DNA from 4 places in the Mesorhizobium sp. P160219 genome. Region 1 is predicted to be linked to each of the others. Evidence: predicted binding sites of a transcription regulator. Region 1 holds the regulator's gene; each other region holds the start of a gene.

Region 1 (6,010 bases):
GTCTGCCAATATTTGGCTGGTGCCGTCGAACGCCTTCACTATCATGAGGCGCGAGGAGGCCGGGAGGAAACAAATGTCGGTTGGAATCCGCCACGACGATCTGCGCCGTCGCAACCGTGCCATGGTGATTTCGGCCGTGCGCCGGGCCGGCCAGCCGTCGCGGACCGAGATTGCGGCGACCACCGGCCTCAGCCACTCGACCATATCGGCAATCTCGTCTGATCTGATTCAAGAAGGCGTCCTGATTGAAGGCAAACCTGGCGAGACAGGCGCACTGAAACGCGGCCGGCCGCAGGTCGGCCTTGGCCTCAACCCGGAAGCGGCGGCGGTGATGACCGTCGTGCTGTCGCTCAATTTCCTGTCCGTCACCGTCATCGACTATGCCGGCCACGTCGTCGCCGAGGAACAGCGCCGGCTGGACACGCTGACCAAGCCGCGCGACGAGCTGATTGGCGAATGCGTAGCAATCGTCCGGCGGCGGCTTGAGGATCCCGACCTCGATGTCCAGAGCATCGCCCGCATTGCCATGGGCATCCAGGGCATCACCGATTCGCAGGCGCGCGCCATGCTGTGGTCGCCAATCACGCCACTGACCGACATTGCCTTCGCCGACATGTTGGAAGTGGAATTCGGCATTCCGGCCACCATGGAGAACGACTGCAATATGATGGCGGTGGCGCTGCAATGGCGCCAGCCCGAGCGCTACCGCGACAACTTTATCGCCATCCTCTTGTCGCACGGCATCGGCATGGGACTGGTGCTGAAAGGCGAACTGTTCACCGGCACCCATTCCTCGGGCGGCGAGTTCGGCCACATGATCCACCGTCCGGGCGGCGCGCTCTGCCGCTGCGGGCGGCGCGGCTGCGTCGAGGCCTATGCCGGAAACTACGCCATCTGGCGCAGCGCCAAAATGATGGGCGAGGATGCCGAGCCGGTCGATATCGGCGACGCTGATATGCGCGCACTCGCCGCGCGCGCCCGCGAAACCGATGGCCCGGAGCGCGAAGCCTATCGCAGGGCCGGTGAGGCGCTCGGCTTCGGCCTCGGCAGCCTGTTTGCTCTGATCGATCCGGCACCCGTCGCCATGGTCGGCGTCAGCGCCGCCGCCTTCGACCTGATCGAACCGGCATTGCGCGAAGCGATCGCCCAGACCGCCGGCGGCCAGCACTCGAAATCGATCTCCTTCGACACCGAGCCCAACGAGCTGCCGCTGATCCGCGAAGGCTGCGCCATGCGCGCGCTCGGCTTCGTCGACCAGGAGATTTTCGCGCCGGGCATTCAGGCGAAATCCGGCAAGCATGTCGCCTGAATGGCCGGCAACGGCGCGACGCGCAGCATCCTAGTCTTCCCTAATAGCGTAGCCGGCGCCGCGAATGGTACGGATGACATCCGGCATGCGGCCGTTGTTGACGGCCTTGCGCAGCCGCCCGACATGCACGTCGACGGTTCGCTCGTCTATATAGATCGTCTCGCCCCAGACATTGTCGAGCAGTTGGCTGCGCGAGAACACGCGGCCGGGATGGCGCATCATGAATTCGAGCAGCCGGAACTCGGTCGGTCCGAGCCTGATCTCGCTCTTCTTGCGGTAGACCCGGTGCGATTCTCGATCGAGCACGATGTCGCCGACCTTGAGCACGCTCGACAGCACTTCCGGCTTGGCGCGGCGCAGCAGCGCTTTCACGCGCGCCATGAACTCCGGCGTCGAGAATGGCTTGACCAGATAGTCGTCGGCACCGGTGGACAGGCCGCGCACGCGGTCGCTTTCCTCACCGCGCGCGGTCAGCATGATGATCGGCAGCCGCTCGGTTTCGGGCCGCACTCTAAGCCGCCGGCAGAGCTCGATGCCGGAAACAGCCGGCACCATCCAGTCGAGCACCAGGAGATCGGGCACGTTTTCCTGCAGGCGGATCTCGGCCTCGTCGCCGCGTGTCACCACCTCGACCTGATAGCCTTCGGATTCGAGGTTGTAGCGGAGGAGCACGCCTAGTGGCTCCTCGTCCTCCACGACCATGATGCGTGGCGCGATCATAGGCAGTTCACCCTCATCAGGCCGGCGTGGCCATCGCCGTCTCGTCCTGCTTCGGACGATTGGCGGGCAATTGCTGGCCGGTAAGCACATAATACGCATTTTCGGCGATGTTGGTGACATGATCGCCGATGCGCTCAAGATTCTTGGCGCAGAACAAGAGATGCGTGCAGGCGGTGATGTTGCGAGGGTCTTCCATCATGTAGGTCAAGAGCTCACGAAACACGGACGTGTATTTGACGTCGATGCGCTCGTCGTCATTCCTGAGTTTTGCAAGAGCTGCCGCATCGGTGGCGGCATATTCCTCGACGACGCCTTGCACCTGGATCAGCACCAGTTGCGCCATGGCATCGATGGAGTGCGAGAGGTCGCGCGGCGTGACGCTCAAGCCCACGGTGCCGACGCGTTTGGCGATGTTCTTGGCGAGATCGCCGATGCGCTCGAGGTCGCCGGCCATGCGGATCGAGCCGACCACGGCGCGCAGATCGTTGGCCATCGGCTGGCGCTTGGCGATCAGCGTGATGGCGCGGTCGTCCAGTTCGCGCTGGCGCGCATCCATGATGGCGTCGTCGGAAACGACACGCTGTGCCAGCGCATTGTCCGAATTGAGCAGCGCCCTGGTCGAGCCGCTGACCATCGAGCCTGCCAGATCGCCCATGTCGCGGATCAGCTTGCTGATCTGCCCGAGCTCTTCATCGAAGGAGGCGACGGTATGTTCACCCATGATCTTGGTCCTCGTGCCTGAAATTCACCCGCCGGAAGGTTCAGCCGAAGCGGCCGGTAATGTAATCTTGGGTGCGCTTGTCGTCGGGGTTGGTGAACATCTTGTCGGTTGCGCCCTCCTCGACGAGATAGCCGAGATGGAACATCGCCGTGCGCTGCGACACGCGCGCCGCCTGCTGCATCGAATGGGTGACGATGACGATCGTGTAGTTCTGGCGCAGTTCGTCGATCAGCTCCTCGACACGGGCGGTGGCGATCGGATCAAGCGCCGAGCAGGGCTCATCCATCAGGATCACTTCCGGCGACACGGCGATGGCGCGCGCGATGCACAGGCGCTGCTGCTGGCCGCCGGACAGGCCGGTGCCGGGCTCCTGCAGGCGGTCCTTGACCTCGTTCCAGATCGCCGCCTTCTTCAGGCTCTGCTCGACGATCTGGTCCATGTCGGACTTGCGCTTGGCCAGCCCATGGATGCGCGGGCCGTAGGCGACGTTCTCGTAGATCGACTTCGGGAACGGATTGGGTTTCTGGAACACCATGCCGACGCGTGCGCGCAGTTCGACGACATCGATGTTCTTGTCGTAGATGTCGTCTTCATCGAGCGTGATCTTGCCGGTCACCCGCGCCGAATCGATGGTGTCGTTCATGCGGTTGAGGCAGCGCAGGAAGGTCGACTTGCCGCAGCCGGACGGGCCGATCAGCGCCGTCACCTGGTTCTGGCGGACGTCGAGATTGACGTCGAACAACGCCTGCTTCTCGCCGTAGAAGACGCCGACCTTGTCGCCGCGCATCTTGATGACTTCGTTCGACTTGGCGTTCATTTTGTCGCCCACTGCATTTTCAAGGGACTGTTCGGTCATGATGTTCATACCAAATTGCCTTTTTTCTACCAGCGCCGCTCGAACCGGCGCCGAAGCACGATCGCGGTGATGTTCATGGCCATGAGGAAGACGAGCAGGATGATGATGGCGCCGGACATGCGCTCGACAAAAGCGCGCTCAGCCTCGTTTGCCCACATATAGATCTGCACCGGCAGCGCGGTCGCCGGATCGAAAGGCGTCGTCGGATAATCGGCGACGAAAGCGACCATGCCGATCAAGAGCAGCGGTGCTGTCTCGCCGAGCGCACGCGCCAGGCCGATGATGGTGCCGGTAAGGATGCCCGGAGCGGCAAGCGGCAGGATGTGGTGGAACACCATCTGCATCTTGGAGGCGCCGAGGCCGAGCGCCGCCGAGCGGATCGACGGCGGCACCGCGGCAAGGGCGGCGCGCGTGGCGATGATGATGGTCGGCAGCGTCATCAGCGTCAGCACCAGGCCGCCGACGAAGGAAGCCGAGCGCGGCATGCCGAGGAAGTTGATGAACACGGCAAGGCCGAGCAGGCCGAAGACGATCGACGGCACCGCCGCGAGATTGTTGATGTTGACCTCGATCAGGTCGGTGAAGCGGTTCTTCTTGGCGAATTCCTCGAGATAGATCGAGGCGGCGACGCCGATCGGCAGCGCCAGCAACAGCACGATCACCATCATGTAGAACGAGCCGATGATCGCCACGCCCATGCCCGACGTTTCGGGCCGGCTGGAGGCGCCATAGGTGAACAGGCCGGTGTTGAAATGCTCGGCCATCACGCCGTCGGCTTTAAGCTTGTTCATCCAGTCGATCTGCTGGTTGGACACCTTGCGGCGCGCTTCATCGACGCCGAGGTCGATCTGACCCTTGAAGGCCGAGTCGAGGTTCGCGGCAGCCAGGATGTCGACGTCACGCGTCCTGCCGATCACCGACGGATCGGCGGAGACGATGTCGCGCAGCTGGACGCGGGCGCCTTCCGACAGGAAGCCCTTGAGCTTCAGCATCATCGGCTTGTTGGCCGGATCGATGCCGAGCTTGGCCACCAGCGCGTTTTCGGCGAGCTTGGGATAGTTCGCCTTGATCAGCACGGTAGGGTCGGTGGCGCGCTTGCCGGAGGGATCGATCACCTTCTCGTCGAAGGTCACCGGCAGCGTCACGGTCGTCTGCCAGAAGGCGGTGTAGCCTTTCGAGACGATGGTGATCAGCATGATGGCCAGGAACGCCAGGCCCACCGAGATCGCAATCACGCCATAGATGCGGAACCGGCGTTCGGCGGCATAGCGCGCCTTCAGCCCGATGTCGCGGCGCGGACGCGCGACGGCACCCGCCATCGTGTCCAGGGGGATGTCGGTCATTCGTACTGCTCCCGGTACTTGCGCACGATGTAGAGGGCGACGATGTTCATCACCAGCGTCAGCGCGAACAGCGTCAGGCCGAGCGCGAAGGCGACCAGCGTCTGCGGTGAGTTGAACTCGAGATCGCCGGTCAGCTGGTTGACAATCTTGACGGTGATGGTCGTCATCGCCTCGAACGGATTGGCCGTCAGATTGGCGGCGACGCCCGCCGCCAGCACGACGATCATCGTCTCGCCGATGGCGCGCGACGCCGTCAACAGGATGGCGCCGACGATGCCGGGCAGTGCCGCCGGCAGGATCACCCGCTTGATCGTCTCGGAGCGCGTGGCACCGAGGCCGAGCGAGCCGTCACGCATTGCGCGCGGCACCGCGGTGATGATGTCGTCGGACAAAGAGGACACGACCGGGATCAGCATGACGCCCATCACCAGGCCGGCGGTGAAGATGCTCTGGCCCTGGATGAAGGGAGAGCCGCCGGTGAGGGCTGCCGAGAGGTCGCGCAGGAACGGTCCGAGCGTGACCACGGCGAAGATGCCGTAGACGATGGTCGGGATGCCGGCCAGCAGTTCAAGCGCGGGCTTGACCACCGACCGGACGCTGCGCGAGGCGTATTCGGACATGTAGACCGCCGACATCAGCCCGACCGGCACTGCGACCAGAAGCGCAACGGCGGCGATGTAGAGCGTGCCGGCCAGTAGCGGGATCAGGCCGAACTGACCCTGGCTGCCGCCGGAACCGGCGGCGGCGAAACGCGGATCCCACACCGTTCCGAAGAAGAAGCTCATCGGCGACACGCTCTCGAAGAAGGTGATGGTCTGGAACAGCATCGACAGCACGATGCCGACCGTGGTCAGGATGGCGATGGTCGAGGCCGCAAGCAGCCCCCACAGCATCAGCTTCTCGACGTTGTTGCGCGCCCTGGCGCGCGGCGCGATCTGCCTCAGCGCATAGAAGGCGCCGGCGACCGACAGCGCGAAGGTCAGCACGGCGCTGAACAGGCCGAGCCGGTCCTGGACCTGGTTCGCCTCGACCGCGATCGGAATCATATAGTCCTGGGTGTC
Region 2 (6,010 bases), 4.0 Mb from region 1:
CGAGGGCGAAGAAGGCGCCATGGCCGAGCGAGAGGATGCCGCAATAGCCCCAGACGAGATCGAGCGCCAAGGCAAGCAATGCATAGCAGAGGTACTTGCCCGTCAACGCGACGATGTAGGACGGAATATAGAACGCGCTTTGCGGCGACACTGCGAGGTTGAGCAGCGGCACGATAATGGCGGCCGTCAGCAGGATGAAAATAGTGATGGCGATGCGACGGTCGGCACCCGCGGCGAAGAAGCGTCCCGTGATCATGTTTCCACCGCCCTGCCCTTGAGCGCGAACAGGCCGCGCGGGCGCTTCTGGATGAACAGGATGATCAGCACCAGCACGACGATCTTGCCGAGCACCGCGCCAGCATAGGGTTCGAGAACCTTGTTGACGATGCCGAGCGAGAAGGCGCCGACCAGCGTGCCCCAGAGATTGCCGACGCCGCCGAAGACCACGACCATGAAGCTGTCGATGATGTAGCCGCGGCCGAGATTGGGCGAGACATTGTCGATCTGGCTGAGCGCGACGCCGGCAATGCCGGCAATGCCGGAGCCGAGCGCAAAGGTCAGCGCATCGACCCAAGGCGTCCTGATGCCCATCGAGGCGGCCATGCGGCGGTTGGCGGTGACGGCGCGCATCTGAAGGCCCCAGGGCGTGCGCTTCATAACAAAGAGCAGCACGCCGAAGACGGTGAGCGCGAAGACCAGGATCCAGAGGCGGTTCCAGGTGACGGCGAGTTGGCCGACATCGAACGATCCCGACATCCAGGAGGGGTTGCCGACCTCCTGGTTGGTCGGTCCGAAGATCGAGCGCACCGCCTGCTGCAGGACAAGCGAGACGCCCCAGGTTGCGAGCAGCGTTTCCAGCGGCCGGCCGTAGAGGAAACGGATGACGCCGCGCTCGATGATCAGGCCGACGGAAGCGGCAACCAGGAAGGCGAGCGGCAGCGCGATCACCAGCGACCAGTCGAACAGGCCGGGGAATGAGGTTCGGATCACCTGCTGGACGACGAAGGTGGTGTAGGCGCCGAGCATCACCATCTCGCCATGCGCCATGTTGATGACGCCCATGACGCCGAAGGTGATGGCGAGGCCGATGGCGGCCAGCAGCAGCACCGAGCCAAGCGAGATGCCGTACCATATGTTCTGGCCGGCATCCCACAGCGCCAGGCTCGAATTGATGCTGGCGATTGCCGCCGTCGCGGCATCCTTGACCGCGCCTTGCGCATTGGCCTCGACCGCGGTGAGCAGCGAGACCGCGTCGCGGTCGCCGCGCGCGCCGATCAGGGCAATGGCGGCAAGCTTGTCGGCCTCCGGCTTGTCGGAGACCAGCACCGATGCCGCGCGCGCCTGTTCGAACAATGCCTTGACCTTGGCGTCGGTCTCGGCGGCGATGGCTGCATCGAGCGGCTCGATATTGGCGGCATCGGGGGTCTTGAACATGGTGTCGGCGGCGGCGATGCGGACAGAAGGATCTTTCGCGCGCAACGTCAGCGTTCCCAGTGCATCTCGGATGACACGACGCAGCGTGTTGTTGACCTTGATCTTCGTGATGTCGGCCTTGGGGGCGTCGCCGGCTTTCTCGCCACTCAGCGGGTCGAGCAGCGTGACGCTGTCGGCGGCCTCACTGCCGACGAAGACGGCTGAATCGGCTTTACGGATGTAAAGGTTGCCTTCGGCGAGCGCTGCAAGCGGGCGCTCGACCAGCGGATCGCCGGTGGCGGCAAGTTCGCGCACGACGGCCTCAGTGGCGGCAAAGCCCGTGCCCGTGGCGAATTTGGCGACGATGGCGCGCAGATCGGCTTCGGCTGCGTTCGACGGCAATAGGCTTGCCACCAGGAACACCAGCATGAGGCCGAGAGTGCGCAACAGGATCATCCGTTCAGATACTCTTCTGTGGGGAAATTCCGCGTCCGGGCGGGCTGAAGCGCCCGGACGCTTGGCGGTACCGATCGTGGACGCGTCCACGATCGGTCGGTCCCGGGAGGGATCAGTTCGTGCCCTTGCCGCCGCATTTGCCGGTGGCAACGTTGAAGTTGCCGCAGGACAGAGGCGCGCGCCAATCCGAAATCAGGTCCTTGGAATCGGGCAGATAGTCGGACCATTCGTCGCCCATCACGAGGCCGGGCGTCTGCGACACGGTCTCGAACTGGCCGTCGGCCTGGATCTCGCCGATCAGCACCGGCTTGGTGATGTGATGGTTCGGCATCATGGTCGAATAGCCGCCGGTGAGGTTCGGCACGGACACGCCGACCATGGCGTCGATGACCTTGTCGGGATCGGTGGTGCCGGCCTTTTCGACCGCCTTCACCCACATGTTGAAGCCGATATAGTGAGCTTCCATCGGGTCGTTGGTGGTGCGCTTGTCATTCTTGATGAACTTGTGCCAGTCGGCGATGAACTTCTTGTTTTCGGGTGTGTCGACGCTCTCGAAATAGTTCCAGGCAGCGAGATGGCCGACCAGCGGCGCGGTATCGAGACCGGCCAGTTCTTCCTCACCGACCGAAAAGGCCATGACCGGGATGTCCTCGGCCTTGATGCCCTGGTTGCCGAGTTCCTTGTAGAACGGAACGTTGGCGTCGCCATTGACGGTCGAGACGACGGCGGTCTTCTTGCCGGCCGAGCCGAATTTCTTGATTGCGGAGACTTCGGTCTGCCAGTCGGAGAAGCCGAACGGCGTGTAGTTGACCATGATGTCTTCGGCGGCGACGCCCTTGGCCTTCAGATAGGCCTCGAGGATTTTGTTGGTGGTTCGGGGATAGACGTAGTCGGTGCCTTCCAGCACCCAGCGCTTCACCGAGCCACCGTCCTCGCTCATGAGATAATCGACGGCAGGAATCGCCTGCTGGTTCGGGGCGGCGCCGGTGTAGAACACGTTGCGCTCGCTTTCCTCGCCCTCATACTGGACGGGGTAGAACAGGATGTTGTCGAGTTCCGAGAACACCGGCAACACCGATTTGCGCGACACCGAGGTCCAGCAGCCGAACACGGCGGCGACCTTGTCCTTCGAGATCAGCTCGCGCGCCTTTTCGGCAAAGAGCGGCCAGTTGGAGGCCGGATCGACAACGACCGCCTCGAGCTTCTTGCCGAGCAGACCGCCCTTGGCATTCTGCTCTTCGATGAGCATCAGCATGGCGTCTTTCAGCGTCGTCTCCGAAATCGCCATGGTCCCCGACAGCGAATGCAGAATGCCGACCTTGATCGTGTCTTCGGCGGCCTGGGCCGGAGACGACATCGACAGGCCGGCGGCGACCACGCCGGCCGAAAACATTTTTGTTATTGTGGAGAAATTACCCCTCATACCGAAGACTCCCAAGCTGTTTGATTGCACCGCGATAATGCAATGCAACTGCCGTGCCAAACGCAAAGGCGCCGCTCACGAAGATGGAATAGCCGAGCGTTATCAGCCGGTTGGTATATTAGCCTCGAGAAAACAGTGGTAGCCGGCGAAAATTGATTGAGGCAAATTTGCGCAGCGCACATGGCTTTTGCCTAATTTTTGCCCAATTGAGACAAATGCCTAGTTTTTGATCTCCGGCCGTGTGTTCCGGGCTAACAATGTTGCGGTACCGCGCAAAAATAGGGCAAGCTCGCCCTTCAAAAGAGTGACGTCATGACATCTCGCACCTCATGCATTTCCGGCATCCTGCTGCTGATGGCAACGAGCGGCGCCGTGCGCGCCGATTTCAGCGAGGGCAAGCTTCCGGACGGCACCTATCATTGCGAGGTCTATTTGCTCGGCGCCTTCCTCAACCTCGGCGACATCACTATCAAGGGCAATGTCTATAGTGGTCCGGTGACATTCGGCACCGCGACGCAAGGCTACAACTATCAGATGAATGCCAATGGCGAGATCACCTGGCTCGGGCCGCTGGGCGGCTATACCACCGGTGGCAACTCCGTCTCCATGACACAGGCAACACTGGACGGCGAGACCGCCCCGTCATTCGACATCATTCTGAAGCAGCCCGACGGCGCCTTCACCGCCTCGACCTGCACCAAGGGCTGAGCGATGCGTAGTGCCGCGCCCAGTTGCGGCAAAACCTTCCTCTTATGTCATGTGAATGTTGCCTAGGCAGACTAGGGCAACGGTGCGCCGTAACATCCACCCTGAGAGGCAGACACCATGGCCAATGCACCGTCTTCATCCTCCCCCGTCATCCGCGAAATCATTGCCGAGCGCGTCTCGCGCCGGTCTCTTTTGAAAGGCAGCCTCGCCTCCGGCGCGCTGATTGCCGGCGGCAGCTTTGTCGGCTCCTTGTTTGCCGGCGAAACGCATGCCGCCACAGCGCAGTCGACGCTCGGCTTTCCCGAGCTGAAACGGGTCTACGGCAAGACCCATGCCGCCGCCGAAGGCTATGAGACGACCATCGTCGCGCGCTGGGGCGACCCGCTTGCAGCCGGCCTCGCCGAATTCGACGGCAACAAGGTCGCGGCGGAGGAACAGGAAAAGCGCTTCGGCTACAATTGCGACTACATCGCCTTCATGCCGCTGCCCAAGGGCACGGTGAATTCCGATCATGGCCTGCTCTGCGTCAACAACGAATACATCTCGCCCAATGTGATGTTTCCGGGGATGACCGAGGGCGATGCCGGCAAGACGATGACCAGGGAACAGGTCGATCTCGGCATGGCCGCGATGGGCCATTCGATCGTCGAGGTGCAATTGAAGGACGGCAAGTGGGCAAGCGTGGCGGACAGCCCGCTCAACCGCCGCATCACCGCCAACACCGAAATGACCGTTTCCGGACCGGTTGCCGGCCATGCGCTGATGAAAACTTCGGCCGACCCGACTGGCACGAAAGTGCTCGGCACCAGCTATAATTGCAGCGGCGGTTTCACCCCCTGGGGTACGGTGCTGACCTGCGAGGAAGGCGTGTCCGACATTTTCGGCGGCGACCCGAAAAAGGCGCCGACTGCCGACCTGCTCGACCGTTACCGCTTCGACGGCTCCGACATCTATGGCCGCGGCCGCTTCCATGACCGCTTCAACCTCGACAAGGAACCGAACGAGGCCAACCGCTTCGACTGGGTGGTCGAGATCGACCCTTACGATCCTCAGTCCAGGCCGGTGAAGCGCACGGCACTTGGCCGCATGTCGCATGAGGCCTCGACCGTGGTCCTCAACAAGGACGGCCGCGTTGTCGTCTATATGGGTGACGACGACTATTTCGAATATATGTACCGCTTCGTCTCGGCCAAGGCCTATGACAAGGCCAACCCGGCCTCCGGCGCCGATCTGCTCGACGATGGCGTGCTGTCGGTCGCCCGCTTCGATGCCGATGGCTCGATGACGTGGCTGCCGTTGGTGCACGGCCAGGGCAAGCTTACCGTCGAGAACGGTTTTGCCGACCAGGCCGAGGTGCTGTTGAAGACGCGGTTTGCGGCAGATGCGCTCGGCGCCACGCCGATGGACCGGCCCGAGGACATCGAGACCAATCCGGTGACCGGCCGCGTCTATGCGGTGATGACCAAGAACAAGAAGCGCGACCAGTCAAAGGTCAATCCGGCCAACACGCGGCCGGAAAATCTCTGGGGCCATATTGTCGAACTGATCCCGCCCGGCGGCCGCGGCGCGGACGCCGACCACACGGCCGAAAACTATGCCTGGGACCTGTTCGTGCTCTGCGGCAATCCCAGGGATGCCAAGGTCGGCGCCACCTTCCATCCGGATACGTCGGACAATGGCTGGTTCGTCTGCCCCGACAACATCACCTTCGATCCGGCCGGGCGGCTGTGGGTGGCGACGGACGGCGCCAATGATTTCGACCTGCCGGACGGCGTCTATGGCGTCGACACCGAAGGTGCGGCGCGCGGCCTGCCGAAGCTGCTGTTCACCTGCCCGCACGGCGCCGAAGCGACCGGCCCGTGCTTCACGCCGGACGGCTCGACTTTGTTCCTGTCGGTGCAGCACCCTGCGGAAGATGCAGAGACGCTCGACAAGGCGCAGACGCTGTGGCCCGACTTCAGGGATGGCCAATTGCCGCGGCCGTCCGTCGTCGCCATCCGCCGCAAGGAC
Region 3 (6,010 bases), 840 kb from region 1:
AAAACCAACGACCGCACCACCGTGTTGGTCATCGACACCGACCCGCTGATTTCCACCGATGCCGGCGGCCATTGGTGGGATGTCGCGGTGCCGGAAGTCTCCGCACGGCCGCAGGTCAACGCAGCGCGCAAAGCCTATGACGAAAAGCGGCAGATGCAGACAATCGGCGATTGATGCTAAGTCAGCGCTGCCCCCTACCTCCCCCTTGTGAGGAGGTCGGACCGCAGGTCCGGGTGGGGGTCTGGCGCCGCACCCCCCACCCCGCTGCTTCGCAGCGACCCTCCCCACAAGGGGGAGGGTGAACAAGAGACCGGAGCTAAAACTTGAAAGCCAAACTGGGCATGTCCCCCATTGCGTGGTGGAACGACGATCTTGCCGAACTCAGCGACGACGTCTCGCTGGAAGAGTGCCTGCGCCAGTCGCGCTCGGCCGGCTTCACCGGCATGGAAATGGGCCGCCGCTTTCCCAATGACCCCGAAATCATGCTGCCTATCCTGAAAAAGGCCGACGTGACGCTGTGCGGCGGCTGGTTCTCCGGCACGCTGGTCGATGAGGACATGGGCAAGAACAAGGATCGCATCCAGCCGATGATCGACCTGTTCAAGGCGGTTAATGCGCCTTGCATCGTCTATGGCGAGGTCGGCCGCTCGATCCAGGGCGATCGCTCCAGGCCTCTCGCCACCAAGCCGAAATTGTCGAATGACGAGATGAGGGCCTATGCCAGGCGCCTCACCGAGTTCGGCGAATGGTGCGCAGAGCAAGGCATGCCGCTGTCCTATCACCATCACATGGCGGCGGTGGTCGAGACCGAGCCGGAGCTCGATGCCTTCATGCGCCATTCCGGCGAAGGCATTCCGTTGCTGCTCGATGCAGGGCATCTCGCCTTTGCCGGTGGCGACGTGCTGCGCGCCATCGACAACCACCACAAGCGCATCAGCCATGTCCATGTGAAGGATGTGCGCATGGGCGTGATCGACGGGCTCGACCGCACAAAGCAGTCCTTTCTCGACGCCGTGGCGCTCGGTGCCTTCACGGTGCCTGGCGACGGTTCGCTCGATTTCGGCGCCATCGTGCAGCGCTTCGCCGACCATGGCTATGAAGGCTGGTTCGTCGTCGAGGCCGAGCAGGACCCGAAAAAGAACCCGCCGCTGAAGATGGCCCAAGTGGGTTACAAGGAACTGATGCGGGTGATGACGGCGGCCGGCTACACGGTCGAGACGCAAGGCTTTCCCAATGCGTAAGCCGGTCCGATGAAGGATTACGAGCACCCGTTCTTCCGGCCGCTGTGGCGGCGCGTTGCCGTCGTCGCCGTCTGCGTGATCTGGGCCGGAATAGAATTCGCCTCCGGCACCCCGTTCTGGGGCATCATTGCGCTCGGCTTTGCCGCCTACGCCGTCTGGCAGTTCTTCTATCTTTACAAGCCGGTGGAGGAGAGCAAGGCTGCGCCTGATCGACCGAAGACCGGCGAAGCGAAGGCGGACGCCGAACCGAAGGAATGAAGCGGCCGTGGCTCGGAAGGGCTTGCGGGTCGGACACTGGACACCTGGCGTATCGCCTACGTCGGTGATTGGCCGGAACGGAGCTTCGCTCCTGCTTCGCCCTAGGATGACGAAGTTGAGAGGCCGACCTCGAAGACTTGCGATAGGAGAGACAAAACATGTCGAAACTGCTCGTCAAAGCCGACAAGGGCCATGGCCGCGTCGCCTATGTCACGCCCAACAGCGCCGGATGGACCTATGTCGGCTTCGACCTGCACCGCCTGAAGCCGGGCGAGACCGCATCCGGCAAGACGCAGGATCGCGAAGTCTGCCTGGTGTTCGTCACCGGCAAGGGCACGGCAAGGGCCGGCGGCCAGGAACTCGGCCTGCTCGGCGAGCGCATGTCGCCCTTCGAGGGCAAGCCGTGGTCGGTCTATATTCCGGAGGGTTCGGACTGGTCGGTCACCGCCGACACCGATCTCGAACTCGCGGTCTGCTCGGCGCCGGGCCTGGGCGGCGGCTTGCCCGTTCGCGTCATCGCACCCGACGACCTCGGCCAGGAGACTCGGGGCAAAGGCACCAACACGCGCTACGTCACCAACATATTGCCCGAGGGCAAGCCCGCCGACTCGCTGCTGGTGGTCGAGGTCATCACGCCCGGTGGCCACACATCGAGCTACCCGCCGCACAAGCACGATCAGGACAACCTGCCGGCCGAATCCTATCTTGAGGAAACCTACTACCACCGCCTCAACCCGCCGCAGGGTTTTGCCTTCCAGCGCGTCTACACCGACGCCGACAAGACCGGCGCCCGCGAGCTGGACGAAGCCATGGCGATCGAGGACGGCGATGTTGTGCTGGTGCCCAAGGGCTATCACCCCTGCGCCGCCTGCCACGGCTACGACCTCTATTACCTTAACGTCATGGCCGGGCCGAAGCGGACGTGGAAGTTCCACAACGCGCCCGAGCACGAATGGCTCATGAAGGCCTGATCGGCCTTCGCTTGCGCCAGAAGCTGTTGGTCCAGCAGCGAAAAATCGTCGGCTAACGATCCACGGGGTCGATTTGCCTTCGAAAACCCGCATAAGCTTCGTCAATCCGTCATGGAAATCACCTATGGCAGCGGGCTGACGAGGATTTTTTTCGATGCGCTACGCCATCTATTTCACCCCGAGGCAGGACGAACCGCTGGCGCGGCTCGCCGCCAACTGGCTGGGCCGCGACCCCTTTGGCGCCGCCACCAGGCCGGTCGAGGCGGTGGGCGAGCTGTCGGCGGCCGAAGTCGCCTTTCACACCGCATCGGCGCGGCGCTACGGTTTCCATGCGACGCTGAAAGCGCCCTTCCGGTTGGCCGCCAACGAAACCGAAAGCTCGCTGCGCGCGGCGCTGGACGCCTTTGCCGAAGCAACGCCGACGGTCACCATCCCGCGCCTGGTCGTCAGCCAGATCGATGGTTTCTTCGCTTTGGTGCCGGAAGGCCCGCTGCCGCCGCTCAACCGTTTCGCCGACGATGTCGTGCTTAGCTTCGACCGTTTTCGCGCGCCGCTCACCGAGGCCGAGATCGAGCGGCGCAGCCCGGATTCGCTGAAGCCAGCCGAGTTCCGCAATCTCTGCCAGTGGGGCTATCCCTATGTGTTTGAGACCTTTCGTTTCCACATGACGCTGTCCGGCCGGGCCGGGCCGCAGGAAAGCCAACGTCTGCGCGCAGCGATCGACAGCCTCTTTGCGCAGGTGCTGCGGCAACCGGTGCTGGTGGATGCGCTGACGCTGTTCGTCGAGACCGAACCGGGCGCTCCGTTCATGGTGCTTTCGCATCATGCGCTCGGCCGCCGGGCTGCCCGAAAAACTGCCTGACCACAATTCGTCCGAGTAAGCAAGGACTGCCTGAAATGACCGCCGAAACCGTTCTCCACAACGCCCGCATCGTGCTTGCCGACGAGATCGTCGAAGGGTCGCTCGTGCTGCGCGACGGTTTTATCTCCGGCATCGACGCCGGCACCGGCCAAATCGGCGGGAGCATGGGCGGCGAGGACATGGGCGGCGACTACATCATTCCCGGCCTGGTCGAGCTGCACACTGACCATCTCGAAGGCCACTATGCGCCGCGCCCGAAAGTGCGCTGGAACCCGATCGCCGCCGTCCTTGCCCATGACGCGCAGGTGGCCACCGCCGGCATCACCACCGTCCTCGACGCGTTGCGTGTCGGCATGGACGAGGACGCGGATATTACCTCCGACGACATCCGCAAGCTCGCCGGCGCGATCGAGGACAGCGTCGCGAAAGACCGGTTGCGGGCCGACCATTTCCTGCACCTGCGCTGCGAGGTCTCGGCGCCGGATTGCTTGCGGGCTTTCGCCAATTTCGATGGCGACGAGCGGGTCAAGCTGGCCTCGCTGATGGACCATGCGCCGGGACAGCGTCAGTTCGTCAATCTCGAGACCTACGCCCATTACTATCAGCGCAAGCTGAAATTGACCGATCGCGACTTCCAATTGTTCTGCGAAAAGCGGATGTCGGAATCGGCGAAGAATTCGGGACCGAACCGGGTGGCGATATCAGCCGCCTGCAACGAGCGGGGCATCGTGCTGGCGAGCCATGACGACGCCACATCAGGCCATGTCGACGAGGCGATCGAACAAGGCGTGCGCGTCGCGGAATTCCCGACCACGCTGGAAGCCGCCAAGGCCTCGAAGGATGCCGGGCTCGGCGTGCTGATGGGCGCGCCCAACGTCATGCGCGGCTCCTCGCATTCGGGCAACGTCTCGGCCCGCACGCTGGCCGGCGACGGCCTGCTCGACATATTGTCGTCCGACTACATTCCCTTCAGCCTGATCCAGTCGGCCTTCTTCCTCGGCGACGTCGTCGAGGGCATTTCCCTGCCGCAGGCGGTTGCGATGGTGTCGAAGAATCCGGCCGAGGCGATCGGCCTAAACGACCGCGGCGTCATCGAACAGGGCCGCCGCGCCGACCTCGTGCGGGTGCGCCTCGACGATCATGTGCCGGTCGTGCGCACCGTCTGGCGCCAAGGGCGGCGGGTCGCCTGATGGTCTCGGCGTCGATCGAGCGCGAACTCAGCAGCGAGGCCTTTCCGGTCCGCAACGGCGTCTTCGTCGCCGTCGTCGGCCCGAGTGGCGCCGGCAAGGATACGGTAATCGGTTATGCCCGCACCTTGTTTGCCGACGAGACGAGGCTGGAGTTCGTCCGCCGGGTCATCACCAGGCCGAGCGACGCCGCAAGCGAGGATCACGACACGCTGGCCGACGCGGCCTTTGTCGAAGCCGAGGCCGACGGCGCCTTCGCCATTTCCTGGGAGGCGCACGGGCTGCGCTACGGCATTCCGGCCGATGTCGACTGGTCCATCGCCAATGGCCATGTCGCGGTCGCCAATGTCTCGCGCGCAGTCATCCCGGTGCTGCGGGAGCGCTATGCCAATCTGGCTGTCGTCGAGATCACCGCCTCGCCGGAAATCCTCGCCGAGCGTCTCGCCCAGCGCGGCCGCGAATCGCGCGGCGAAGTGCTGGCTCGGCTCGCCCGCAGCGCCAATATCGCTTTGTCCGGCTCCGGCGTCACCTCGATCGACAATGGCGGCCGGCGCGAAGCCGCCGGAGAACGCTTCGCCGAGGTGCTGCGCAAGGCGATGGCCTTCTCGGATATATCCGGCGTGATGTAGCGCTACTCCGCCGCGACAGTCTTCCGGCTGGCATCGAGCATCAGCCGCCTTGCGCGGAACACGCCCCATTGCTGGTCGACCAGCACGCCGATCAGGATCACGCCGCCCATCACCGCGAAGTTGAGCGAGGACGGGATGCCGAGCAGATTGACCAGGTTCTGCAACTCTTGCAGCAGCACGGTGCCCAGGATGACGCCAACCAGCGAGCCTTCGCCGCCGCGCAGCGAGAAGCCGCCGAGCACGGCGGCGGCAATGGCGTAGAGTTCGTAGAACTGGCCGTGGCTGGCCGGCGAGATCGAGCGCGTGTACATCGCGAAATAGATCGCCGACAGCGCCGTCAGAACGCCGCAGATGACATAGGCGGCCATCACGACGCGGCCGGTGCGGATGCCCGAATATTTAGCCGCCTCTTCGTTCTTGCCGATGGCATAGAGGTAGCGTCCGAACACCGAGCGGTGCAGCACCACCCACATGACGATCGAAATGACGATCAGTGCGATGAAACTGTTGGGCACGCCATAGCTGCGGCCCGCAGTGAGGAATTCGAGCTCGGGAAAATTCTGGCCGAAGGCGAAGCCGGCGGTGCCGTCGGCGGTATAGAAACGGGCGACCCCGCGATAGATCAAAAGGCCGCACAGCGTCACCACGAAGGGCTGCAATTTCAGCCTTGTGATCAGCCAGCCATGCGCCAGCCCGATGATGCCGCCCAGCACCAGGATCAGCGGCAGCGCCACCGGCCATGGCATGTCGCGCACGGCGATGAAATCGATGAACAGCGTGCCGAGCAGCGCCACCAGCGATCCCACCGACAATTCGATGCCGCCGGTAATGATGACGAAGGCCTGGCCGATGGCGAGGATCC
Region 4 (6,010 bases), 6.3 Mb from region 1:
GCTGGCGTGATGGGTGGCGTGCGCGCGCCGCCAGCAATCGTAAGGGGTCAGCGTCAGCACGCCGAGCGCGCGGCCGATCCAGTCGTCGGCAGTGCGGTTGGCGAAGAAGGAGCCGTGGCCGCAATCGTGCTGGATCATAAAGATCCGCACCAGAAAACCGGCGGCCGGAAGGATCAGGATCAAGCCCCACCAGTGGCCATAGGAATAGGCTGCCGAAGACAGCGCCCACAGCGTAACGAAAGGAATAAGGGTGATGGCGAGTTCAAGAGTGCTGCGTCGCCGGTCGGGCTTCTTGTAGCGCGCCAGGATCTTCAACCAGGCGCGCTTGCTGTTGGCGGCCGTCTCGGGGGAAATCATGTTCATCAGGAAGCATAGGCGGGGCGTCCCGCTGCCGCAAGGAAAAGCTCACGCAAAATTACTGCGCGTAATTGTCGCGCGATAGCATCGCTATTGACGGCGTCGGCCGCCGGCCATGCTGGCTTCTATGCCGTCCAGCCGGTCGAGCAGGTCCCGGAAACGGGCGGGAATGTCGGCCTCGGTGCGGAAGGCCGGCAAGGTGCGCAAGAAGCGCGTCGTCGCCTCGGTGCCGAACTGGCGCCTGATGTCGGCGGCGAGCTCTTCGCTTCTGTTGCCAGTATTGCGGTCCATTGTCTCAAATCCTGTGTCGGTTTCAAAACTCCTCCAAGCTTTGAATGGTTCCCCATAGCGGGGTATTGGCAAGCAAAGGCTGCCGTTACGGTAAAGTTTGAATTAATTTTGAACGTCTTTGCGTCCCGCACCAAGTCCGACGGGCAGCCCGCAACATTGCCTGCTGTTGGGCGTCCTCCTGGGCTTGCCCCTTGATTTTTGGCCGCCAAACCTCGATATCGGGCGCGAATCCAAACCATTCGAATGACGGGAAATGGCGATGAGCGACCAGACAAAAGACGAACGCGCGCCCGAGGATATCGAAACGGCCGAGGCCGAGCGCACGCAAGGCGGCATCGACGGCGACTATGAAGCGCTGGTGCGGCTGCTGAAGGAAAACGAGGAGCTGAAGGACCGCGCGCTGCGCGTCGCGGCCGAGATGGAGAATCTGCGCCGCCGCACCGCCCGCGACGTGCATGATGCGCGCGCCTATGCGGTGGCCAATTTCGCCCGCGACATGCTGTCGGTGTCGGACAATCTGCGCCGCGCGCTCGATGCTATCCCCGCCGAGGCGAAAGCGGCCGGAGATGCCGGCTTCAAGGCGCTGATCGACGGCGTCGAGATCACCGAGCGCGCCATGCTGTCGACGCTGGAACGGCATGGGGTGAAGAAGCTTGAGCCAGAAGGTGAGAAGTTTGACCCGAATTTCCACCAGGCGATGTTCGAAGTGCCCAATCCCGATGTGCCGGCCAACACCGTCGTCCAGGTCGTGCAGCCGGGCTATTCGATCGGCGAGCGCGTGCTGCGGCCGGCCATGGTCGGGGTCGCCAAGGGCGGCCCCAAGATCGCGGCCACCGAAGCGCCGGTCGAGCCGGGGCCGGTGAACGAGCAGGCCGAGAAGGATGCGTGAATAGGGAAAAGGGAATAGGAATATGGAATAGGGAATAGGGAATAGGGAATAGGGAATAGGGAATAGGCAGGCGTATCAATCGCGCGGCTTCGTGTTATTCATACTTTCCCTAATTCCTAATCCCTACTGCCCAATCCCTACTGCCTCATGTCCCTGACGCCCATCGACCTCCTCGACTATGCCGGCGTCGCCGTCTTTGCCGCGACCGGGGCGTTGGCGGCTTCGCGCAAGCAGCTCGACATTATCGGCTTCCTGTTTCTGGCCAGCGTCACCGGCATTGGCGGCGGCACGCTTCGCGACGTCATCCTCAACCTGCCCGTCTTTTGGGTCGCCAACTCCGGCTATGTGCTGGTTTGCGCGGCGGTTGCGGTGCTGGTCTTCTTCATCGCTCACCGCGTCGAATCCCGCTGGAAATGGCTGCTTTGGCTCGACGCCATCGGATTGGCGGCCTTTTCGGTAATGGGCGCGGCCAAGGGGCTGGCCATCACCGGCTCGCCGGTCGTCTCCGTTGTTATGGGCGTGCTGACCGCTACGTTCGGCGGCATCCTGCGCGATCTGCTGGCCGGCGAGCCATCGGTGCTGCTCAGGCCCGAAATCTACGTCACCGCCGCACTCGCGGGCGCCGGCCTCTACACACTTGGCGATCTTGCCGGCCTGCCGCCGCTCGCCTCGGATATCACCGGCTTCGTCGCGGCTTTCCTGGTGCGCGGCGGCGCGCTGAAATTCGGCTGGACCTTTCCGTCCTACAAGAGCCGCCCGGGACGGCGACCGGAGGATATTCCATAGGGAGAGGGATTAGGGAATAGGGAATAGGGAATAGGGAATAGGGAATAGTCAGCAATTCGCGGCAGCCTTCACTACTGCCTACTGGCTACTGCCTACTGCCTCACGCCGCAAAGCGCTGCGCTTCCCCGCCATAATAGTTGACGTAGCGAGCGCCGATTTCCTTGACCGGCATCACCACGAACACATCGACGGTGGAGAACTCACGGTCGATGACGCAGCCGTCGCCGATGCGGGCGCCGACGCGCAGATAGCCCTTGACCAACGGCGGCATGGCCGCAATCGCCGCCTTGGCGTTGACCGCCTCGATCGGCATCAGGTCCATCGAGCAATAGCGCCCGGAGACCGCCCGCACATCCCAGGCGGAGTTGGTCCGGCAGTGATGGGCAAGGTAGGTGAGCGCCTCGGCATGCGCAGCCGGCACCGTGCCAGGGAACGAGGCACAACCGGTCATCACGCCGATCTCATAGTGGTTGATGTAGGCCCAGATGCCTTGCCACAGCGCCTCGATGGTGCGCTTCGAGCGGTATTCCGGCAGCACGCAGGAGCGGCCGAGCTCAAGGAAGCGCTGGCCGGGATGGCGGGCGATCAGCTTGGTCAGTTCGAACTCGCCTTCGGAATAGAAGCCGCCGGCGGTCGCCGCAATCTCTTGCCGCAGCAGGCGGTAAGTGCCGACGATGCGGCGATGCTCGGGGCCGGAGATCGAGGTGTCAAGCACCAGGAGATGGTCGCACAGCGGGTCGAAGCGGTCGGCGTCGCGCCGGTCCTGCGCCTGGAACAGGTCCTTCCTGGCGCCAAGCTCGTCATAAAACACCCGGTAGCGCACTTCCTGCGCGGCGGCGATCTCGGCCTCATTGCGGGCAAGCCGCACTTCGAGATTGCCGATACGGCCCAGCGGTGCGCCTGTTGCGACGGCATCGGCGTTCCGCGCGGCGAGCAAAGCGCCGCCTGCGCTGGGCCGAGTGTCACATTCCGGCATAACTGTATGCACGAGTGATTCTCCTTCGAGCCATCCCTCTTGGCACGGGGATACGGTGTAGGTGCAACAGGATTGTGACAGTACCGTGATACGGCGCGACGGGCAATACTTCGTCGGCTGGCGAAAACCCTCATTCGGCTACCTACGTGACGCGAGGATTGCGCCAGCGTCACCTTGAAGCGCGTCGCGCTGGGACGATTCACGCGACGCGCTTCAAGTCTTTGTTTTGTGCATGTCGTCTTCTCAAAACCGGGGCCATTTTCGAGCGACATGAATTCAGGCGGCCACCTGGCCCTCGACGGCATGGACCAGCGCGTCGGGATCGAGCGGCTTGGTGACAAAGCCGCTGGCGCCATGGGCGAGCACGGTGTGGCGAGTCTTTTCCTGGCTGTCGGCCGAAAGCACCATGATCGGAACCGGCGGCACAGCCATTTCCTCCTCGTGGCGGCGGATGGCGGCGATCGCGTCCAGCCCGTCCATGACCGGCATGTGCAAATCCATCAGCACCACATCGAAGCGATTTTTCAGCCCGGCTTCGGTCACCGCCTCGACCGCGGCCTTGCCATTGCCGACCACTTTCACGCGATGTCCCGCCTTCAAAAGCGTGGCGCGGGCAAGCATGGCGTTGATGTCGTTGTCTTCGGCGATCAGCACCGACAAACCTTGCTGGCGCCCGCCATGGGCACGAAGCGAGGACGCGCCGGTCTTTTCCGGCTTGGGCGGCGGCAAGGCAGGGGCATGACTGGTCAGCAGCACGCGCAGCAGGGTTTCGCCGCGCACCGGCCTCGCCAAGAAGGTGGCGTAGCCGCTGGTGCGGAATTCGCCAAGCATGCCGCGGTCGGTCGGCGCGATCAGCGTGATCGCCTCGCAATCGGCAAAGCCACTCTGGCGCAGGCGCTTGAGCAGTCTGCCGTCGCCGTCCTCCAGGGCCGCGTCGATCAACAGCACATCGCAATGTTCGGCGAAGGGCGTCGCCTGGGAAGCGGTTGCGGCGACGTCGACGGCGCCGCCATGGGCGCGGATGGTGCGGGCGATGGCGTCCGCCTCGACGGCGTTCTTCGACACGATCACGGCGCGCCGGCCGGCCAGGATGTTCTGCCGGTTCTGCGGTGCTTCGGTTGCTCCTGCGGCCGGGATCTCGAAGACGAATTCCGATCCCTCGCCAAGCCGGCTCGACACCGAAATGGCACCGCCCATGGCGGCGACCAGGCGCCTCGATATGGCCAGACCGAGGCCGGCGCCCCCATGGGTGCGGGTCGAGGTGCCGTCGGACTGTTCGAACTCCTCGAAGATGCGCTCCATATCCTCTTCGCGCAGGCCAGGGCCGGTGTCGGCGACGGTGAAGCAGATGCGGTCGCTGGTCTCGGTGCGGGCCCGTGCAACCGAAACCAGCACGCCGCCGGTGTCGGTGAACTTGATCGCATTGCCGATCAGGTTGAGCAGCACCTGCCTGACTCTTCCCGGATCGGCCATGATCATCTGTGGCACGTCGGGCTCGACATGACAGCCGAGGCCGATGTTCTTGGCGAAGGCTTTCGCCGCCATCAGTTCGATGATGTTGTCGGCGATTTCGCGCAGCGATGTCGGCTGCGGCTCCGGGTCGAAACGGCCGGCCTCTATCTTGGAATAGTCGAGCAAATCCTCGATGAGCGCCAAAAGCGCGCTGGCCGAGGTCGAGACGGCGCCGACATAGGTGCGCTGCTCGGGCGACAGATTGGTGTCGGCCAGTAGCTTGGCCATGCCCATGATGCCGTTCATCGGCGTGCGGATCTCATGGCTGACGGTGGCGAGGAAGCGCGACTTGGCCTGGCTGGCATATTCGGCGCGCTCGCGCGCGGTGATCAGCGAGGATTCGGCGCGTTTGCGCGCGGTGATGTCGCGGGCAATCGCCCGGTGCGAGACGGCGCCGCTATCCTTGTCGCGTACCGACAGTTCGATCCACGAGAACCAGCGCGGACCGTTCGGCGTGCGGATGGAGACGTCGGTGGAACTCAGGCATTCGTGATCCGAAAAGGCGGCGTCGGGAACGATACCGACATCGATGCCGAGGTCGGCCAGAGTCCTGCCGGCAAGGTCGCGTTGGTCGGTTCCGACGAGGCTGGCGAAAACCTTGTTGGCGTAGACGATGTGGCCGTCGCGGTCGCGGTGGACGACGAGATCGCCGAGCGCATCGATCAGCCCGCGAAAACGCTCCTCGCTCTCCTGCATCTCCCACATGCGGTCGGCCAGCGTCTCGATTTCGGCGCGGCTACGGGCCGCGGTTTCGTCGAGCAAGGCCGCCGCGCGGCGGACGGTGCGCCGGCTGCGCAGGTGCATGGCGACGCCGGCAAGGCCTGTTGCCAGCAGGCCGAGGGTGATGAAGATCGGCGCACCGGTGAGGTGGGAGAGGCCCGCCAGCACGACACTGGCGACCACCGTCAGGAACGGCAGGCCCTCGGACGTGGCGCGCGGCAAATCCGGCGCCAGCGGCGGCGGCGCAACACGCTGCCGCTTCGCCGTCGCCGGACTCGGCCCGTCGACGCTTTCGGCACGGCTCTTCTCTTTCCTGGCGGACTCCGCGATCATGCGGAACTCCTTGCCAGATAGAGATTATGGAAAAGCGCGGCGGATCGTTCGAATTTTAGCGGTCATGCATTTTTGGCGGTTTTCCGCATCGCCTGATCTTTTCCGAAACCTGATTCCCTTCGGGATCATGCTTCGGGAGCCTCACA

What was found. The regulator PhoB, encoded in region 1, activates phosphate uptake and scavenging genes when phosphate is short. The targets are predictions, from matches to a motif close to TGTCATNNANCTGTCAT.
Region 2: a site for PhoB is predicted at 4,046-4,062, ahead of AC3EMP_RS20385 (PhoX family protein). Genes of this name have one in related genera too.
Region 3: a site for PhoB is predicted at 2,567-2,583, ahead of AC3EMP_RS05260 (DUF1045 domain-containing protein). Genes of this name have one in related genera too.
Region 4: a site for PhoB is predicted at 3,363-3,379, ahead of olsB (l-ornithine N(alpha)-acyltransferase). Genes of this name have one in related genera too.

The regions. Positions count from the first base shown of each region.
Region 1 is NZ_JBYNWG010000001.1:194,288-200,297, forward strand. Features, by position in the region: gene AC3EMP_RS00965 (ROK family protein) at 74-1,309, shown strand; gene phoB (phosphate regulon transcriptional regulator PhoB) at 1,340-2,029, opposite strand; gene phoU (phosphate signaling complex protein PhoU) at 2,046-2,750, opposite strand; gene pstB (phosphate ABC transporter ATP-binding protein PstB) at 2,791-3,615, opposite strand; gene pstA (phosphate ABC transporter permease PstA) at 3,633-4,949, opposite strand; gene pstC (phosphate ABC transporter permease subunit PstC) at 4,946-6,010, opposite strand, start outside.
Region 2 is NZ_JBYNWG010000001.1:4,222,881-4,228,890, reverse strand. Features, by position in the region: gene urtC (urea ABC transporter permease subunit UrtC) at 1-256, opposite strand, end outside; gene urtB (urea ABC transporter permease subunit UrtB) at 253-1,869, opposite strand; gene urtA (urea ABC transporter substrate-binding protein) at 1,982-3,292, opposite strand; gene AC3EMP_RS20390 (hypothetical protein) at 3,605-4,000, shown strand; gene AC3EMP_RS20385 (PhoX family protein) at 4,118-6,010, shown strand, end outside.
Region 3 is NZ_JBYNWG010000001.1:1,036,676-1,042,685, forward strand. Features, by position in the region: gene iolD (3D-(3,5/4)-trihydroxycyclohexane-1,2-dione acylhydrolase (decyclizing)) at 1-174, shown strand, start outside; gene iolE (myo-inosose-2 dehydratase) at 324-1,241, shown strand; gene AC3EMP_RS05250 (hypothetical protein) at 1,251-1,499, shown strand; gene iolB (5-deoxy-glucuronate isomerase) at 1,658-2,470, shown strand; gene AC3EMP_RS05260 (DUF1045 domain-containing protein) at 2,625-3,332, shown strand; gene AC3EMP_RS05265 (alpha-D-ribose 1-methylphosphonate 5-triphosphate diphosphatase) at 3,368-4,522, shown strand; gene phnN (phosphonate metabolism protein/1,5-bisphosphokinase (PRPP-forming) PhnN) at 4,519-5,148, shown strand; gene AC3EMP_RS05275 (ABC transporter permease) at 5,151-6,010, opposite strand, start outside.
Region 4 is NZ_JBYNWG010000001.1:6,535,431-6,541,440, reverse strand. Features, by position in the region: gene AC3EMP_RS31705 (fatty acid desaturase) at 1-363, opposite strand, end outside; gene AC3EMP_RS31700 (hypothetical protein) at 448-648, opposite strand; gene grpE (nucleotide exchange factor GrpE) at 908-1,537, shown strand; gene AC3EMP_RS31690 (trimeric intracellular cation channel family protein) at 1,691-2,323, shown strand; gene olsB (l-ornithine N(alpha)-acyltransferase) at 2,424-3,299, opposite strand; gene AC3EMP_RS31680 (response regulator) at 3,576-5,864, opposite strand; gene acuI (acrylyl-CoA reductase (NADPH)) at 6,006-6,010, opposite strand, start outside.